Lentisphaera araneosa HTCC2155: one gene and its partner. The protein of the gene in region 2 interacts with the protein of the main gene of each other region in a pairwise test. Links are inferred from orthologs where the notes say so. Each region holds a gene or a part of one and is shown on either strand. Other genes may lie near its edges.

What was found.
Region 1: the proteins of topA (region 2) and LNTAR_RS14940 interact in binary tests that used the Escherichia coli proteins (3 or more experiments, as listed by UniProt). The link is inferred for Lentisphaera araneosa HTCC2155 from one-to-one orthologs.

What each region holds. Positions count from the first base shown.
Region 1 is NZ_ABCK01000014.1:158,206-161,362, reverse strand. What follows is about bases 96-2,930. They hold LNTAR_RS14940 (IMPACT family protein), read left to right. Parts: upstream 96-1,136; coding sequence 1,137-1,724; downstream 1,725-2,930. Other genes in these bases: LNTAR_RS14925 (four helix bundle protein), read right to left, coding at 2,828-2,930; LNTAR_RS14930 (hypothetical protein), read left to right, coding at 2,352-2,681; LNTAR_RS14935 (Mpv17/PMP22 family protein), read left to right, coding at 1,721-2,386; LNTAR_RS27235 (hypothetical protein), read right to left, coding at 715-873; LNTAR_RS27240 (hypothetical protein), read right to left, coding at 516-683. Outside these bases: more of LNTAR_RS14945, read right to left, coding at 1-95; more of LNTAR_RS14925, read right to left, coding at 2,931-3,157.
Region 2 is NZ_ABCK01000006.1:263,101-266,716, forward strand. Bases 261-3,554 are described here. They hold topA (type I DNA topoisomerase), read right to left. Parts: upstream 3,155-3,554; coding sequence 461-3,154; downstream 261-460. Other genes in these bases: LNTAR_RS08095 (D-alanyl-D-alanine carboxypeptidase), read right to left, coding at 261-443; dprA (DNA-processing protein DprA), read right to left, coding at 3,147-3,554. Also shown: more of LNTAR_RS08095, read right to left, coding at 1-260; more of dprA, read right to left, coding at 3,555-3,616. UniProt on the Escherichia coli protein: Releases the supercoiling and torsional tension of DNA, which is introduced during the DNA replication and transcription, by transiently cleaving and rejoining one strand of the DNA duplex.

The DNA of each region.
Region 1 (3,157 bases), on a different replicon or contig from region 2:
CCTTTTATTATTGAAGAGCCCCAATTACAGGCATTGGCATCACGAAAAATATTGTCATCGGTAACTTTTTGGATTTTGCTTTTTAGATCGAGAGTATCCGTTTGCTTGTGATTAAACACGGATTTTTGTTCAGCTAAAGCGAGACTAGATGTTAGTAAGCTCAATAAAATAAAAGTGAGTATCTTTAAATTTTTCATAATCATTTCCCTAAATTATTTATTCTGTACGTTTATCTTTTCTTATGTAGTATCATAAGTTTATTTTATATGCTGATTTAAATAAAGGCAATTTTATGGGATGTTTTAGAGTATCGTCGAACAGGTTTTGATAAGTAATTACTTAGGATTTTCGATATATCTAAGTATAGAATTTATAGTGTTTAGCTCTGGGGCCTTAGAATGGGAACTGAGTAAAAAACACTAAAAATATTGGGATGATTTAAAGTAAGATAAAAGGCTTTTCTGATAATCTATTAGATGAAACCGAATAACCGAAAAGATGTGTATAAATATGTGCTAGCAGCCTTGAATAAAGATGATGGTTAAACCAATCATGAAGATGCCGCCGATGACGGATTTTAAACCATCGTGTTTTTTGAAGGCTCTGGGGTCGTGTTTTTCGGAAGGCTTCTTGAGGTTGAAGAGGTGCAATACAATTGCAATAATGATTAGGATCCAGCCCAATGTTTTGTCCTTGGATTAAGTTGGTTGAAATTTAAGCTTTTTTATCTGAGTTTAATTCTTTTTTACTGGCGTCTTTCTTAGCTTGACTCAAGCAACGACCACATATGTTTTGATTGGGAAGAGCTAAATGAGTGCATTCTTTTTCTTCACCGGATTTGGTGACTTTTATGTTTTGGCAGTATTTAGACATTTATGTATCTTCCTTAGTTAAGAACTAAATTGGTTTGAGCGAGTATGAATTAATAAAAATGACTTATAAGTATTCTACTTTATCGTGATTCTGCGAATCGAGCAAATACTTATTTTCTTAATTTATCTATGATAAGCACTACTTTATACATTTCATTTCGGGGCTTTTCTATTCGCAAGCTTGAACGAAGCTTACTGAATTGCCTAGTTCAAATGTCTTGAATTCAGGCGAAGGACTTTTAAAGTGCAAAAAAGAGAAAGAATTTGTATACCTTAAAATCTCCCTGTGAATTTCAATTAGAAGTCAAGAAGAGTCGTTTTCTGGCTCATGCCGTGCCGATTGCGGATGTTCAGCAAGCGCTGGACTTTTTTGCGGAGAAAAGCATTGCTTCGGCGCGACATAATTGTTGGGCGTTCAAGGTGGGAAATGATTATCGTTTTAATGATGATGGTGAACCCTCGGGGACAGCGGGCAAACCGATTTTGTCGGCAATTGAATATGCGGATCTAACGAATGTGGCGGTCTTAGTTATTCGTTGGTTCGGGGGGATCAAGTTAGGGACGGGCGGGCTTTGTCGAGCTTATGGAGGAAGTGCCTCAGATTGCTTAAAGTCAGGGGAGTTCATTGAGCTGCGTTCTTTCCGTTCTTTTGAGTTTAAAACGAATTTTGATTTAGCAGCGCAAGTTCATCATGTCTTTAAACTGCATCCGCCAGAAGCTATTGAAGAAGATTATCAAGCCGATGGTGTTTTGTGGAAAGTAAAACTTGATGAAGCTTTGATCAAAGCTTTTCAAGATGAGCTCAAGCAAGTGAGTCGAGGTCAGGTTACTCTGCAGGAGCTCAAGTTATGAAAGCTTTATTACGCGAAGTTAAACAGGCTTTAAAGCTCAATTTAAAACCTGGCTTAGTCCTGCAAGCAGTGGCGATTACGCTTTTGCTTTCTTATTATAATTCCTCTACGGTTCAGCAAAAGCTTGTGGCTTTGACCGATTTAAAGGCTGAGAACCCTTACTTATTTTCAGGCTTATCAACGGCACTTTTTGCAGGTGCTTTACCCTATATAATTTTGGCCTTGAGTAAGCGCGTCGTTTTTAATATCAATCTTTTACTCTTTATGTTTCTTTTTTGGTTTTGGAAGGGAACGGAAATCGAATTGTTCTACTCCTTCCAAGCGGATCTCTTTGGTTCATCAAGTGAGGTCAGTGTGATTATCAAGAAGGTGTTGTTTGATCAGTTTGTGTTTAGTACCTTTTACGCCGTGCCCTGCATTGTCATTATTTATCAATGGAAGGACGTGAACTTCTCTTTTCGTCATTGGAAAGAGAAGTTGAATAAAGGTCTTTTTATCGTGCGTATCCCTACCGTGATGGTTTCCAATTGGCTCGTTTGGATTCCCGCTTGCGCGGTGATTTACGCAATGCCCGATGCCCTACAGGTGCCTTTATCCAATATCATTGGTTGCTTTTACGTCCTCATGATTGAGGTGCTTTGTAAGCCGTCGCCTTCGGCGTAGGAAGCGGCAACAAGTTGCCTTGGGTAGCGTTCGCTGTGCTCACTTAGGTAGCGTTCGCTGTGCTCACTTAGGTAGCGTTCGCTGTGCTCACTTAGGTAGCGTTCGCTGTGCTCACTTAGGTAGCGTTCGCTGTGCTCACTTAGGTAGCGTTCGCTGTGCTCACTTAGGTAGCGTTCGCTGTGCTCACTTAGGTAGCGTTCGCTGTGCTCACTTAGGTAGCGTTCGCTGTGCTCACTTAGGTAGCGTTCGCTGTGCTCACTTAGGTTGCGCTTCGCTTAGGTTGCGCTTCGCTTAGGTAGCGTTCGCTGTGCTCACTTAGGTAGCGTTCGCTGTGCTCACTTAGGTAGCGCTTCGCTTAGGTTGCGCTTCGCTTAGGTAGCGTTCGCTGTGCTCACTTAGGTAGCGTTCGCTGTGCTCACTTAGGTTGCGCTTCGCTGGGGATTAATTGAAAGATCTTCGGGATCTTATAAGAGCTTTGAGCATAGTTGTGATTTTGAGAGTTTCGTTTTTTGCGTATTCAGAAAATTCATTGTTTAAGAATGGAACTTTTTCTCCAATAATAATTTGTGTGCGAAGCTCAGCGCATGATGCTTTAGCTACAGATAAAAAATATAATGTTTCTTTATTTGATTCACGATCAAAGCCTTCCGCTATGTTACTCGGTATAGACAAAGCTGAACGTGTTATTTGATCTTTAAAGCCGTAATCTGTGAGCGTTTTAGTTTGCTTATAAACTAAAATGCTAAGTTCAACAGATGTTTTCCATACTTC
Region 2 (3,616 bases):
CTACTTTGCCTAGCGGGGGATGTGGTGACTTCAGCATTTTTAACACTGACATCTACGGTGTTTTCATTGAAGGAAATAAATGAAACACAGGGATAATCTGGAAGAGGTTTTAAAAATGGAGTTTCGCAATGCAAATGTAGTGATTTAAACCGCGATTGTCCCGTTTCTTTGATTGCTTGAGCAAGCTGTGTGATGGCGGAATCGATAAATTGCGGTTCACGGTAGCGAGCAGAGAAAAATAAGTTGCCATGGAAATTGAGCTGTAGGCACTTGTCCTCGATGAAAAGTTCTAAGTCATTTCCAGGTGAGGTGTAAGGGTCAAAGGACTCTAAGGCTAAGGCACAAGTAAAAAGCTTGGTATTGGAGGCCGGCATCAAAGCTGCAGATGGGCGGAGAGATTTGATTTCTCGCCCATCTAAACTTGTGACGCAGTAGCTCAGCATTCTAAAGCTTTGCGGATTTAGCTTTCTTCAGTGAATTTATCTAAAGAATTGGCAAGGTTCTTACATTTAGGGAAGCCAGAGCAAGCGTAAAAAGGTCCGCGTTTCCCAACTTTTTTGACGATGGGAGAATCACATTTTGGGCATTTTACATCCGTCTTTTCTTCGCCACCCGATTTAGCGTCAGCTAAGCCTTCAGGGAATAATTCAGCAGGAATTTTTTCCTTGTAACGACCGACGCACTTTTTGAGTGCGGCTGATTGACGCGGCGTTAAAGAGCCTTTGTTAGCGAAGTTGCTGGAGAGAGACTCGTAGAAACTTTTGTCATCATAAGTCATGCGACCGCGTTTTGTTGGAGCATTCCATTCAGTGACGCTTGAGAGAGCTTTGAGAAGGGCAGTGATTTCTTTGCTTTCTTCAGGGTCGATGACGGCTTCTTCTGGGATCTCGAGTTTGAGTTCCGCGGCTTTAGCTTCAAAATTCTCGACTTGTTTCTGATATTTCAGAACCATCTTTTTGAGGGCATTAATTTGGTTAACACTGAGGTTACGTCCAGATTCGCTCTGAGTTTTGAGAGATTTGTAGAAATTTGCTTCGTTGAAGGCACGACGGCCTTTAGCAGGTTTCTGTGGTTCTTCAAAAGTGACGTTTTCTAGGAGTGCAAGTAATTCAGTAGCATTGCTATCGACATTGATTTTTTTCTCTTCTTCAGCTTTTGCAATGACTTCATTTAGTTCAGTGTCGAAACCGAGTTCAGCTGCTTTTTCTTTGAGATCAGGCATGATGTTGTCATATCTCAGTAAGACTTTGAGAAGCGTTTGCCATTGTTTTTCAGAAAGAGCTTTGTTTTCTTCGAGACTTTCGCGAATAGAACCAATAAATTCTTCGTCACTAAAAGCGTTTTTACCTTTGCCTGTTACAGGCTGATAGGTGATATCTTGTGGGATGATGTCGATGACACCCGCAAAAATACTCTTGTCTGGTGCGCCAGCGGTCTTGGCATCTTCTAGCCAGTCTTTGAAGCCTGAGTAGAAGTCGCCAAGCATCTTAGTCCACTCAAGGTCACCGTGTTCAACTTTGTCCAAGAGCTCTTCCATGTGGGCCGTAAATGTCACTTCAAATAAAGAAGGAAGTGTCGTGATGAGGAAATCGCAGCTCTCCATACCTTTATCAGAAGGATTGAGGCGGCCTTTATCTTTAAAAACGTATTCACGATCTTGGATGGTACGAATGATTGATGCGTAAGTAGATGGACGGCCAACGCCGTTAGCTTCTAATTCTTTGACGAGTGTTGCTTCAGAGAAACGGGGAGGTGGTTCAGTGAAGTGTTGCTTAGGAATCAATTGCAGCAGATCGCAGATTTCACCTTCTTTGAGTTGGGGTAAAATGACGTCTTTACTTTCGCCATCTTGACTGCCATCATCGGAAAAATTGTATACTTTCATGAAACCATCAAAGATTAATACGGAACCAGTGATCTTGAAGAGGTATTCGTGACTCATTCCGATGTTTTCAGGCAAGAAAGTGATGCTGTCTTGGCGATAGAGCGCAGGAACCATTTGACTGGCCACAAAACGCTTCCAAATGAGCGTGTAGAGCTTGAGCTCGTCATCGTTGAGGTAAGGAGCCATTTTTTTCGGTGTGCGAGTGACATCGGTAGGACGGATGGCTTCGTGACCACCTTGAGCAGAGTTTTTCGATTTGTAGAAGTTCGGTTTATCAGGCGAAAACTCACTACCATAAATATGGTTAACAAAGTCGATAGCCGCATTTTGGGCTTCTTTAGCAATGGCAACAGAGTCTGTTCTCATATAAGTGATTAAACCCGCCGTTCCTTCACTGCCGAGATCGCGACCTTCATAAAGCTTCTGTGCCAAAGACATCGTTCTACTCGGGCTGAAACGCAAGTTTGAACTTGCAGCCTGCTGCAGCGTACTTGTAATAAAGGGAGGTGCAGGGCGTTTTTTGCGATCTTTAGATTCTATATCTTTAACTCTGAATTGGCTGCCCTCTAATTCGCCAACGATTTTACTTGAAGTCTCTTCGTTGGGGATGTGAGGTTTTTTACCGTCAATTTTATCGAGCTTAGAAATAAAGGATTGGGCATCTGCTGCCTGATTCTTGAGTTCGGCCTGCAAGCTCCAGTATTCTTCTGGGGTGAAGGCACGAATAGCTTTTTCACGTTCGCAAATAAGACGAAGGGCAACTGTCTGAACACGTCCTGCACTACGGGCGTTTCTTTTCCATAATAAGGGACTGACTTTGTAGCCAACAAGTCGGTCGAGGATTCGGCGGGCTTGTTGAGCGTCAACACGATGCATGTCCACATCGTGAGCTTTGTCAAAAGCGCTTTTGATGGCTGATTTAGTAATCTCGTTAAAAGTAACTCGTTTAAATTCGGCTTTACTCTGCTTCTTGAGTATTTCATAGAGGTGCCAAGCAATGGCCTCTCCTTCGCGGTCCGGGTCCGGAGCGAGGTAAATGTTTTCGCAATTTTTTGCGGAGCTTTTTAATTCGGCGATAACTTTCTTTTTATCGGCACTTACCTGATATTCAGGCTCAAAATCGTTGTCTGGGTCGACACCTAATTTTCGTTGAGGTAAATCACGTACATGACCGAAAGATGCTTTTACTTCAAAATCTTTACCTAGAATTTTTTCAATTGTTTTCGCTTTTGCAGGCGATTCCACAATTACTAAATTTTTTTTACTCATATTGCCTTCGATTTGTAAGTTCGTACTTTTTTCCGGGAAGTAGTCTGATAAGTTTGTGTGTCTCTAAACCTAGCAGGGTGGCTAAGACTTGACCAACATTTAACTCAGATAATTCACAAATTTTGTCCACATGCAGTTCACCGGATTTTAAAATTTCCATAATTCTTCGCTCGTTTTCGTCTAATTGCAAGTCGAACTCACGATTCTCTTGCTTTTCTGTTTGTTCTTTTTTCGCGCTTTTCCTATTGGAGCCAAGCTCAAGATTAAATTCTTCATAAATATCTTTAAAACTCTCTGTGAGGATGGCACCTTGTTTTAAAAGTTGATGACATCCTCGTGATTGCGGGATGTCGACCCGTCCTGGAAGGGCGAAAACGGAACGCCCATATTCCAAGGCTTGGTTAGCGGTGATCAGAGAGCCGCTATTTAATCCCGCTTCGACCACAAGTACTGAGCGTGAAA